Regions from separate parts of the Paracidovorax wautersii genome, predicted to be linked through region 2. Evidence: riboswitches for the same ligand, from Rfam matches in the RefSeq annotation. Region 2 holds a riboswitch; the other holds the start of a gene.
The links. A riboswitch is a leader RNA that binds a small molecule or an ion and turns the genes downstream of it on or off. The one in region 2 is predicted to bind S-adenosylhomocysteine.
Positions count from the first base shown of each region.

Region 1: another riboswitch for S-adenosylhomocysteine. It lies ahead of ahcY (adenosylhomocysteinase); the one in region 2 lies ahead of metH (methionine synthase).

Region 1 is NZ_JAVIZX010000001.1:2,193,090-2,199,369, forward strand. Features, by position in the region: gene QE399_RS09945 (ArnT family glycosyltransferase) at 1-296, opposite strand, end outside; partial or broken gene QE399_RS09950 (peptide chain release factor 3) at 309-1,939, opposite strand; gene QE399_RS09955 (MFS transporter) at 2,151-3,389, shown strand; S-adenosyl-L-homocysteine riboswitch at 3,452-3,530, shown strand; gene ahcY (adenosylhomocysteinase) at 3,601-5,031, shown strand; gene QE399_RS09965 (TlyA family RNA methyltransferase) at 5,277-6,278, shown strand; gene metF (methylenetetrahydrofolate reductase [NAD(P)H]) at 6,275-6,280, shown strand, end outside.
Region 2 is NZ_JAVIZX010000001.1:1,621,402-1,627,681, reverse strand. Features, by position in the region: gene QE399_RS07435 (cytochrome c) at 1-420, opposite strand, end outside; gene metH (methionine synthase) at 825-3,560, opposite strand; S-adenosyl-L-homocysteine riboswitch at 3,593-3,699, opposite strand; gene QE399_RS07425 (hypothetical protein) at 3,774-4,535, opposite strand; gene QE399_RS07420 (rhodanese-like domain-containing protein) at 4,703-6,280, shown strand, end outside.

The DNA.
Region 1 (6,280 bases), 570 kb from region 2:
AGGCGGCAGGTATTTGGGGACTTGGTAGTGAGCCGTGAGCGGAGCGCGGCGACCATGGACAGGCACAGGCCTGCACCCACGGTGCCCAGAACAGTCGCTGGACTCAGCCAACCGGCCACCGCCCAGACCTGCAGGCCGCAGATCACAATACCCATCCCTACTGCTAGCGCGAGCGGTGTGTCCACGGGTTGCTTGGGCTGCCGCAGAGGCAGAACCGCCCATCCCCAGCCCCAGCAGGCGATTAAAAATGCGGCCAACTGGGCGTAGAGCGCCAGCGCGAACAGGAGGTTTTGCATGAAGTACTTACGTCAATTCGCGCTGCCCAGCGACAACCCGGCGTGCTCGCGCAGCGGATGGAAGTGGATCTTGGGGAAGCGCTCCTGCGCCAGGCGCACGTCGTAGGGGCTGGTGCACAGGTAGGCCAGCGTGTCGGCCGCGTCGCGCGCCATGCGCAGCGGGTAGGCGTTCTCGAAATCGCGCAGGTCGTTGGCCGAGTCGGCCGTGATCCAGCGTGCGCCCGTGTACTGGCAGCCTTCCAGGCGGATGTCGCAGTCGTATTCGTTGTTCAGGCGGTGCTGCACCACTTCGAACTGCAGCTGGCCCACGGCGCCCAGCAGCATGTTGCCGCCGGCTTCGGGCTTGAAGACCTGGATGGCGCCTTCTTCGCCCAGTTGCATCAGGCCCTGCTGCAATTGCTTGGTGCGCAGCGGGTTCTTCAGCACCACGGTCATGAACATCTCGGGCGCGAAGAACGGCAGGCCGGTGAACTGCAGGCTGGCGCCGTCGGTGATGGTGTCGCCCAGCTGCACGCCGCCGTGCGTGGTGAAGCCGATGATGTCGCCCGCGTAGGCTTCTTCGACCGCCTCGCGGCGCTGGGACATGAAGGTCACCACGCTGGTGGGGCGCAGTTCCTTGGCGGTGCGCTGCACCTTGAGCTTCATGCCCGGCGTGTACTTGCCCGACGCCACGCGCACGAAGGCGATGCGGTCGCGGTGGTTGGCGTCCATGTTGGCCTGTACTTTGAAGACCACGCCGGAGAAGCCTTCGTCTTCCGGCTGGATGGTCTTGACCACGGGCTGCTTGTTGACCTGCAGCGTGCTCACGCGCGGGCCGGGCGAGGGCGCCATGTCCACCAGTGCGTCCAGCACCTCCATCACCCCGAAGTTGTTCACGCCGGAGCCGAAGAACACGGGCGTGAGCTTGCCGGCCAGGAAGGCTTCATGGTCCCACGCGGGCGATGCGCCCACGGCCAGCTCCATGCTTTCCAGTGCGGCGTCGAACTCGGCGCCGAAGCGCGCACGCAGCGTGGCCTCGTCGCTCAAGGGGATGGCTTCGAAGTCCTGTGGGCGGCGCTCGCTGCCGCTCTCGAAGACCGTCATGGTCTTCGTGCGCAGGTTGATGATGCCGCCGAAGGCCTTGCCCTGGCCTACCGGCCAGGTCATGGGGCAGCAGGGCATGCCCAGTTCGCGTTCCACCTCGTCCATGATGTCCAGCGGGTCGCGCACCTCGCGGTCCATCTTGTTGACGAAGGTGATGATGGGCGTGTCGCGCTGGCGGCAGACCTCGATCAGGCGGCGCGTCTGCGCTTCCACGCCGTTGGCGGCGTCGATCACCATCAGGGCCGAATCGACGGCCGTGAGCACGCGGTAGGTGTCTTCCGAGAAGTCCTTGTGGCCGGGCGTGTCGAGCAGGTTGACCACGTGGTCGCGGTAGGCCATCTGCATGACGGACGAGGCCACCGAGATGCCGCGCTGCTTTTCGATCTCCATCCAGTCCGATGTGGCGTGGCGGCTGGCCTTGCGGCCCTTCACGGCGCCGGCGATCTGGATCGCGCCCGAGAACAGCAGCAGCTTTTCCGTCAGCGTGGTCTTGCCCGCGTCGCGGGGTGGGAAATGATGGCGAAGGTGCGGCGGCGCCGGGTTTCGGGGGCGTAGGACAAGGGAGTGCTCGGGAAGTGCGTCGAAAGCGCCCCGAAGGCTGCGGCCGCGCGGGCCTGCGCCCTGGAGGCCGGAACCCGCGATTTTAACGGGCCGGGTGCGGCGCACTCCGTCTATCGGGATCGCCTGTGGCGCCCGCGCGATGCATTGGACAGCCGCGCGGCGCGGCGCGGACAATCGCGGCACAACAACCATCGGGGGAGGGGAGACGCCATGGCAACGACCACACCGGCCGCCGACGCGGCCCTGCCGGACGGCGCGCGCACAGGCACGCCGGCCTACCGGCGCATCAGCCTGGCACTGTTCCTGGCAGGCTTCGCCACCTTTTCGCTGCTCTACAGCGTGCAGCCGCTGCTACCGGAGTTCGCCCGGCATTTTGGCGTTGGCGCCGGGCAGAGCGCCCTGGCGCTGTCGCTCAGCACAGGGTTGCTGGCGGTCTCCATTCTGTTTGCGGGCGCGCTGTCGCAGTCCGTCGGGCGGCGCTGGCTGATGTTCGCGTCCATGGCGCTGGCCGCCGCCTGCAATCTGGCGGCGGCACTGGCGCCGCAGTGGCACCTGCTGCTGTTCGCCCGCGCCGTCGAGGGCGTGGTGCTGGGCGGGGTGCCCGCCGTGGCAATGGCTTATCTGTCGGAGGAGATCGATGCGCGCGGCCTGGGCTTTGCCATGGGCCTGTACGTGGGGGGCACGGCCTTCGGCGGCATGTCCGGGCGCGTGATCATGGGCGTGCTGACCGATGCCTACGGCTGGCGCACGGCGCTGGCGGCCCTCAGCGTGCTGGGGCTGGTGGTGGCCTTGGGCTTCCTGCTGCTATTGCCGCCGTCGCGCCGCTTCGTGCGCACGGCCGGCACGGGCGCGGCCCAGCACGTGCGCATCTGGCGCGACCACCTGCGCGATCCGTCGCTGCCCCTGCTGTTCGCGGCCGGCTGCCTGCTGGTGGGCGCGCTGGTGGCGGTGTTCAACACCATCGGCTTTCGGCTGTCGGGCCCCGGCTTCGGGCTGGGGCAGAGCGAGATCGGCCTGGTCTTCACCGCCTACCTGCTGGGCATGGGCGTGTCGCCCGTGGCCGGCGGCCTGGCGGACCGCCTGGGCCGCGGCCCGGTGCTGTTGACCGGCGTGCTCATGATGGCGGCGGGCGTGGTGATGACGCTGTCCAGCCACCTGGGCTGGGTGATCGCCGGCATCTGCGTGCTCACGCTGGGGTTCTTCGGCTCGCATGCGGTCTGCAGCGGCTGGGTGGGGGCCGTGGCCCGGCACTCCAAGGGCCATGCGTCGTCGCTGTACCTGCTCATCTATTACCTGGGCGCGAGCGTGCTGGGTGTGGTGGCCGGCGGGTTCTGGGAGTTCGGCCAGTGGCCGGCCGTGGCGGCCTTCTGCCTGGCCCTGCTGGCCGGCGCGCTGGGGCTGGCCCTGCGCCTGCGCGCCACGGCGCGGGCCGCCGCGGCGGCGCCCTGAGACGGCCATGGCCTGCGCGAGCGCATCTCCACGTCCCAAGCGGGGTTTTGTACAATCGCGGCCATTCCGAGGAGCGTTGCAGCGCCCCCAGCACAGCGGGGCGTGAGGCTCGGACCAGACAAGCAACGACGCTCACCCACGCTATTTCCGGTGCGGTGAGTGCCTTTCCCAGAGCGTGGTTTTTCACAAACGTCCTTTGTTGGAGAAACCCATGAGCGCAGTTCTCAAGACCCCGGCCGACCTGGTCATTGCCGATATTTCCCTGGCCGACTGGGGCCGCAAGGAAATCAAGATCGCCGAGACCGAGATGCCCGGCCTGATGGCCATCCGCGAGGAATACGCGGCATCGCAGCCCCTGAAGGGCGCGCGCATCACCGGCTCGCTGCACATGACGATCCAGACCGCCGTGCTGATCGAGACGCTGAAGGAACTCGGCGCCGACGTGCGCTGGGCCTCGTGCAACATCTTCTCCACGCAAGACCACGCTGCCGCCGCCATCGCCGCAGGCGGCACGCCCGTGTTCGCCATCAAGGGCGAATCGCTGGAAGATTACTGGGACTACACCCACCGCATCTTCGACTTCGGCCCCAAGGGCTCGGCCGGCGAAGGCCCCAACATGATCCTGGACGACGGCGGCGACGCCACGCTGCTGATGCACCTGGGTCAGCGCGCCGAGAAGGACGCTTCCCTGGTCGCCGGCAACGGCGGTAGCGAGGAAGAGCGCATCCTGTTCGCGGCCATCCGCAAGAAGCTGGCCGAAGACGCCACCTGGTACACCCGCAAGTCGGCCGAGATCATCGGCGTGACCGAAGAAACCACGACCGGCGTGCACCGCCTGAACGAGATGTCCGCCAAGGGCACGCTGCTGTTCCGCGCGATCAACGTGAACGACTCGGTCACCAAGAGCAAGTTCGACAACCTGTACGGCTGCCGCGAATCGCTGGTGGACGGCATCAAGCGCGCCACCGACGTGATGATCGCCGGCAAGGTCGCCGTGGTGGCCGGCTACGGCGACGTGGGCAAGGGCTGCGCCCAGGCGCTGGCCGCCCTGCGCGCCCAGGTGTGGGTCACCGAGATCGACCCCATCAACGCCCTGCAGGCCGCGATGGAAGGCTTCAAGGTCGTGACCATGGAGTACGCCGCCGACAAGGCCGACATCTTCGTGACGACCACGGGCAACAAGGACGTGATCCGCCACGAGCACATGATCGCCATGAAGAACGAGGCCATCGTCTGCAACATCGGCCACTTCGACAACGAGATCGACGTCGCCTCGCTGGAAAAGTACCAGTGGGAAGAAGTGAAGCCGCAGGTGGACCACGTGATCTTCCCGGACGGCAAGCGCATCACCCTGCTGGCCAAGGGCCGCCTGGTCAACCTGGGTTGCGCCACGGGCCACCCCAGCTTCGTCATGTCCAGTTCCTTCGCCAACCAGACTATCGCTCAGATCGAGCTGTTCACCAAGCAGGGCGACTACGAGGCCGGCAAGGTCTACGTGCTGCCCAAGATCCTGGACGAGAAGGTGGCCCGCCTGCACCTGAAGAAGGTCGGCGCGCAGCTGACCGAACTGACCGACACCCAGGCTGCGTACATCGGCGTGAGCAAGGCCGGCCCGTACAAGCCCGATACGTATCGGTATTGAGCAACCCCCTGAGGCGCTGCGCGCCTTCCCCCTTCTCTCGCGCTGCGCGCGGGGAGGGGGACGCAGCCAGCGCTGCGGGGCGGCCCTTGCGCGGCTGCCGCTGGCCTAGTGTGGTGCGGGAGTTGACGCACTGCGCAAAATTGATAGCTGCTTGCGCTGATGTGCAAAAGCTTTGCAATAGAAAAGTATCTGAAAATGGCTGCCAGCAAGCGCTGCCAGCTATCAAAATTGAATAGGAAGGCGCCATGCGCGCAGATGTGTTTCTGGTGGAGCGCGGCCATGCCACGACGCGGTCGCAGGCCCAGCGGCTGATTGCGGCGGGCGTGCAGTGGCGCCTGTCGCCCGGCATGCCGTGGACGAAGGTCGCGAAGAACGGCGACGAGATTCCCGAGATCGCCGAAGTCGAGCTGCTCGACGCGGCCGAGGCCAAGTACCTGTCGCGGGGCGGGCTCAAGCTCGAAGGCGCGCTGCGTGCCACGGGCCTGTCCGTGGCCGGGCTGCGCTGCCTGGACGTGGGGCAGAGCACCGGCGGCTTCACCGACTGCCTGCTGCGGGCCGGCGCCGCGCAGGTGATCGGTGTGGACGTGGGCCACGGCCAGCTGCATGAGCGCCTGCGCGCCGACGTGCGCGTGGTCGGCGTCGAGGGGCTGAACGCCCGCGCCATGACGGCCGAGTCGCTGGAAGACGCCTGCGAAGAGGCGCTGTCCGAGCGCGTCGAGCGCGACGCGGAGGACAACGACACCCAGCCCGTCGCGCCCTATGCCTGGATGCGCAACGGCGGCGAGGTGGACGACGAATACGACGACAGCGACGACGCCAAGGAGCACGACGTGGAGGCCTTCAAGGCTGAGCGCGCGGCCAAGGCCCGGGCGCGTGCCGAGGGCGCGCTGCCCACGGTACGCCGCCGCCGCGCGGACCGCGAAGGCGTCGACGTCACGCCCGCGTTCGATCTGGTGACGGGCGACGTGTCGTTCATCTCGCTCACGCTGATCCTGCCCGCCGCCGCGCCGTTGCTGAAAGCGGGTGGCGATCTGCTCATGCTGGTCAAGCCGCAGTTCGAGCTGCAGCCCGGCCAGGTGGGCAAGGGCGGCATCGTGCGCGACGCGGCGCTGTACCCGGTGGTCGAGCAGCGCATCCGCGATGCCTGCGCCCAGGCTGGGCTGCAGGTCGTGGGCTGGCATGACAGCGCCATCGACGGCGGCGACGGCAACCGCGAATTCTTCATCCACGCAAGGAAGCCGGCATGAGC
Region 2 (6,280 bases):
CGGGTAGAGGTGGGCGCCGTCCTGGCGCACGCCCTGGCGCAGGGCGCGTCTGAAATCTTCCAGCGTGTAGCGGCCGATGCCGTGGGTCTGGGAGGGCGTGATGTTGGTCGCGTAGATGGTGCCCAGCGGCGAGCCGATGGGGTAGCCGCCGGCGAACGGTGCGCCGCCCTTGGGCGTGGTGTGGCAGGCGGCGCAGTCCGCCGCGACCGCCAGCTTGCGGCCCTTTTCGACCAGCACCGCATCGGTGGTGGCCGACTGCTGCGCAAAAGCGGCTTGCTGCGCCTGCGGCGGGGGCACAGGGGCCGCGGTGCCGGCGTCACCGGAGGCTTGCGCAGGGGCCGCGCCGAGGACGGCCAGCAAAGAAAAAACCCACCCGCAGGCTTTCCCGGACAGGGAGAAGCCCGCACTTGACCTGCAAATGCGCATCGTGACCAGACCTTTTGTTGTTGTGTTTTGGCCTGCGCACGCAGCAAAGCTGCGCCCGCAGGCCTTTTTCAGTTCCTGCGGCGCATTGTCGGGAGGTTGTACGACCTCTGCAGGACCTGCGGGTTTACCCGTGCGTTTTGGTCGCGCTTTGCCTCAAATCAAGGAAATGGGCCCGGTGCGTGGTACTCGCGCGGCGCGCGGGCACGCGCCGGCGGCCTGCACGCGGCCGGCGCGGCAGCACAGGCCCCGTCGCGAAGGCCTGCCGTGCAGCGGTTTTGCTCCGGTAAAAGGAGCATCATGCACTTGCTACACAAGGCTTTCAGATCGAAAAGTCTCTCAATCCCTTGAACAACAAGCGCAAGCAGCTACTCTTTTAGAAGCAACCAGGGGCGATGGCGTCAGAGGTTCGGGGCCAGCAGGCGCGCCAGCACGGCTTCGTCCATGCCGCGCCGCTCGGCCATGTCGTGCAGTTGGTCCTCGCCGATCTTGCCCACGTTGAAGTAGGTGCTCTCGGGGTGGCCGATGTAGAAGCCGCTCACGCTGGCGGCCGGCGTCATGGCCAGGCTTTCCGTCAGGCCCATGCCGATCTCTTCGCACTGCAGCACGCGGAACAGGTCCTGCTTGGCGCTGTGGTCCGGGCAGGCCGGGTAGCCCGGCGCGGGGCGGATGCCGGCGTATTGCTCGCCGATCATTTCCTCGTTGGACAGCGCCTCGCCCGCTGCGTAGCCCCACAGGTCGGTGCGCACGCGCTGGTGCAGGCACTCGGCAAAGGCCTCGGCCAGGCGGTCGGCCAGGCTCTTGAGCATGATGGCCGAGTAATCGTCCAGCGCATCGACGAAGGCTTTTTCCTTCTTCTCCACGCCCAGGCCGGCCGTCACGGCGAACAGGCCGGCGTAGTCGGCGATGCCGCTGTCCTTGGGCGCGACGAAGTCGGCCAGGCAGCGGCTGGGGCGCGTCACGCCGTCGATCACGTGCTTTTCGGTCTGCTGGCGCAGGCCGTACCAGGTCATGGCGACCTCGGTGCGGGTTTCGTCGGTGTAGAACTCGATGTCGTCGCCCACGCTGTTGGCGGGGTACAGCGCCAGCACACCACTGGCACTGAGCCAGCGGCCTTCGATGAGCTTCTTGAGCATGGCCTGGCCGTCGGCGAAGACGCGCGTGGCTTCCACGCCCACCACTTCGTCGGTGAGGATGGCGGGGTAGGGGCCGGCCAGGTCCCAGGTCTGGAAGAACGGGCCCCAGTCGATGTACCTGGCCAGCTCGTTCAGGTCGAAGTTCTTGAACACGCGGCGGCCCAGCAGGCGCGGCGTGGGCGGCACGTAGGTGCTGAAGTTGACCGGCGTGCGGTTGGCGCGGGCCTTGGCCAGGGGCCACAGCGGCACCTGCTTCTTGTTGGCATGCTGCTGGCGCACCTTGTCGTAGTCGGCGTTCAGCTCCTGCAGGTAGCTTTGCGCGCCGTCGCCCAGCAGGCTCTGCGCCACGCTCACGCTGCGCGAGGCATCGGGCACGTAGACCACCGGGCCCTCGTAGTGCGGCGCGATCTTGACGGCCGTGTGCACGCGCGAACACGTGGCGCCGCCGATCAGCAGCGGGATCTTCTTGATGCGGAAGTGCTCGTCCTTCTGCATCTCGCCGGCCACGTACTGCATCTCTTCCAGGCTGGGCGTGATCAGGCCGCTCAGGCCCACGATGTCCGCGCCCTCGACCTTGGCGCGCGCCAGAATCTCGTGGCAGGGCACCATCACGCCCATGTTCACCACCTCGAAGTTGTTGCACTGGAGCACGACGGTGACGATGTTCTTGCCGATGTCGTGCACGTCGCCCTTGACGGTGGCGATGACGATCTTGCCCTTGCTGCGCACGTCGCGGCCGGCCAGCTCGTCCTGGCGCTTCTCTTCCTCGATGTAAGGGATCAGGTGGGCCACGGCGGACTTCATCACGCGCGCGCTCTTCACCACTTGGGGCAGGAACATCTTGCCGGCACCGAACAGGTCGCCCACCACGTTCATGCCGTCCATGAGCGGGCCTTCGATCACGTGCAGCGGGCGCCCGCCCTTCGCCAGGATCTCCTGGTAGGCCTCTTCGGTGTCCTCGACGATGAAGTCGGTGATGCCGTGCACCAGCGCGTGGGACAGTCGCTCGCCCACCGTGCGGGGCGCCTCGGGCGTGCCGCGCCATTCGAGCTTCTTGCTCTCGTCCTTGGCGCCGCTCTTGGCGGTCTCGGCGATCTCCACCAGGCGCTCGCCGGCATCGGGCCGGCGGTTGAGCACCACGTCCTCCACGCGCTCACGCAGCTGGGGTTCCAGGTCGTCGTACACGCCGACCATGCCGGCGTTGACGATGCCCATGTCCATGCCCGCCTGGATGGCGTGGTACAGGAACACGGTGTGGATGGCTTCGCGCACCGGGTCGTTGCCGCGGAAGCTGAAGGACACGTTGGACACGCCGCCCGACACCTTGGCGCCCGGCAGGTGCTGCTTGATCCAGCGCACCGCCTCGATGAAATCGACCGCGTAGTTGTTGTGCTCCTCGATGCCCGTGGCCACCGCGAAGATGTTGGGGTCGAAGATGATGTCCTCGGGCGCAAAGCCCACCTCGTCCACCAGCACGCGGTAGGCCCGCTCGCAGATCTCGATCTTGCGCGCGAAGGTGTCGGCCTGGCCCTGCTCGTCGAAGGCCATCACCACGGCGGCGGCGCCGTAGCGCTTGACCAGGCGGGCTTCGTGCTTGAACTTCTCCACCCCCTCCTTCATGCTGATGGAGTTGACGATGCCCTTGCCCTGGATGCAGCGCAGCCCGGCCTCGATCACCTCCCACTTGGAGCTGTCGACCATGATCGGCACGCGCGCGATGTCGGGCTCGGAGGCGATGAGCTGCAGGAAGCGCACCATGGCGGCCTTGCTGTCCAGCATGGCCTCGTCCATGTTGATGTCGATGACCTGCGCGCCGTTCTCCACCTGCTGGCGCGCCACGGCCAGGGCTTCTTCGTACTGGCCGTTGAGGATCATGCGGGCGAACGCCTTGGAGCCCGTGACGTTGGTGCGCTCGCCGATGTTCACGAAGAGCTGGCCCTCGCCGATGGTCACCGGCTCCAGGCCGGACAGCTTCATGGGAGGGAGGGAAACAGCGGACATCAGGCTCACCTGTGCAATCGGTTGGGGGATGAAACAGGTGAGCGTCGTTGGAGGGCGGCAACCCGAAGCCATGCGCCCCGAGCCTGACGCCGCCGCCCTGCACAAGGGACCGGCGGGCGCTGCAACGCTCCTCGGGGAGGCCGGATTTTACTGATTCATGCGGCGCCGCACCGGGCCGGCGCCGAAAAGGCGGCCACGCACCGGGCACATTCCTCAGCGCACCGGCAGGAACTGCAGGAAGCTGCCGCCGAACAAGCCCTGCACGTAGCCGATGGCCGCACGCCGGTACTTCTCGGTAAGCACGGAGGCCAGCAGGTCGAGCCGGGCGATGATCTTGCCGAACTCGCGCTCGAAGCTCAGGTTGCGCTCGGTGGCCGTGATCTCGTCGGCCAGCAGCAGGGGCTGGCCGGTCGCTCCGCGCCGCTGGGACAGCATCCAGGCGGCCACCTCCACGTTGCGCGCGGCGTTGTACAGGTGCTGCGCATCCAGGCTGTCGATGAGGAAGAACTCCACCCGCCCGCCGTGCGCGGTGATGACCATGTCGGCCATCGCGCAGGTGAAGGCGGCGACGCGGTCGCCGGGGAAGTCGGGGCTCAGCGCCAGGGCCAGGGCGTCGATGTCGCGCGTGCCCTGCAGCGCGGGCCACGGCTGGCGCTGCGCCACGGCCTTGCGCACCTGCTCGCCTGCCGCCTCGCGCCCGGCCGCGCCGCCCTTGCGCCATTCCGCCGGGTTGCGGCGGTAGAGCTTGTCCATGAGCAGGAACAGCGCGTCCAGGTTGGCGCGCATGGCCAGCGTGGCCATGCGGTTCACGTCGGACTGGGCGATTTCCCCGGTGCTGGCCGACGCCCCCTTTACCTCGCCCCGGGGCGTGGGTGCGGGCGCGCTGCAGCCGGCCAGCGCGGCGGCGGCCAGCGCGCCGCCCCAGCGCAGCAGCGCGATGCGGCGGGGAAGTGTCTGAGTCCTTGGCGTGGGCATTGGCATGTGCGCCGCATTATGGGCACAGCGCGGGCCGCGCCGGCGCGTGATGCGGAAAGCGACTATGCATAGGCGAAATGCTTCCATCGCCGCACCGGCCGGTACGCGGCGGCGGGCCTAAGGTGGCGGTTTTCCCTGCCGTCCCGCCGCCCCCGGTCCGCCCCGCCATGTCTGCCCTGCCCCAGTCCGCCTCCGCCCTGCCCTCCTCCGTCAGCGCCGCCACCGTGCGCGGCTGGCTCAACGACGGCGCCGAAATCGCCCTGCTCGACGTGCGCGAGGCCGGCCAGTTCGGCGAAGGCCATCCGTTCTTCGCCATACCGGCCGCCTACAGCCGCCTGGAATGGGACGTGCCCCGCCTGGTGCCCCGCCGCAGCACGCGCACCGTGATGCTCGACGCCGGCGACGGCGTGGCCGCGCGCGCGGCGCAGCGCCTCGCCGCGCTGGGCTATGCGCAGTTGCATGTGCTGGAGGGCGGCGCCCCGGCCTGGGCCGCCGCCGGCTACACGCTGTTCCAGGGCGTGAACCTGCCGTCGAAGACCTTCGGCGAACTGGTGGAACACGCCTTCGGCACGCCGCACGTGAGCGCGGCGGAGCTGCAGCGCCGCCAGCAGGCGGGCGAGCCGCTGGTGCTGCTGGACGGCCGCACGCTGGAAGAGCACCGCAAGATGACCATTCCCGGCGCCACGCCCGTGCCCAACGGCGAGCTGGCGCGGCACTGGAGCGCCTTGGCGCCCGACCCGGCCACGCCCATCGTCGTCCACTGCGCAGGACGTACGCGCAGCATCATCGGCGCGCAGATCCTGCGCAGCCTGGGCGTTCCCAATCCCGTGCTGGCGCTGGAGAACGGCACCCAGGGCTGGGCGCTGTCCGGTCTGGCCCTCGAACATGGGAGCCCGCGCCGGCCTCCCGCCCTGCACCCCGCACAGCCTGCGGACCAGGCCCGCGCAGCCCGCGTGGCCGCCGACGCAGGCGCGGCCCGGCTGACGGCCGCACAGGCGCAGGCCTGGATCGACGACCCGGACCGCACCACCTACGTGCTCGACGTGCGCACCGCCGACGAGTACGCCGCCGGAACGCTGGCGGGTGCCCGGCACGCGCCAGGCGGCCAGCTGCTGCAGGCCACGGACCAGACCATCGGCGTGCGCCGCAGCCGCGTGCTGCTGCTGGACGACGACGGCGTGCGCGCGCCCGTGGTCGCAGCCTGGCTGGCACGGCTGGGCTATGAGACCGCCACGGTGGAGGGCGGCATCCATGCGGCGCTCACCCTGCCCGGCACGGAGTGGGCGCATCCTCCTTCTGCGCCCGTGCAGGTGGACCGGCAGGATCTGCCCGGCTGGTGGTCCTCCCAGGCGACGCCACCGCTGCTGCTGGATGTGCAGCCCTCGCTGGCCTACCGCCGCCAGCACGCCCAGGGCGCGCGTTGGTCGGTGCGGCCGCGCGTGGCGGCCGATCTGCGCGCCGCCGCACCGGGCACGCGCCCGCCGCTGCTCATCTTGGCCGCCGATGCCGCCAGCGCCGCGGCGGCCGCCAGCGAGATCCTGCCCGGCGCCGTGGCCAGCGTGCAGTGGGCCCTGGCGGCCGACTGGGCTGCGGCCGGCCTGCCCGTGCAGAGCTCCCCCGGCCAGCCGTCCGATGCGGACGCCATCGACTACCTGTTCTTCGTGCACGACCGCCACGACGGCAACCTGGACGCCGCGCGCCGCTACCTGGCCTGGGAGACGGGCCTCATCGCCCAGTGCGCGCCC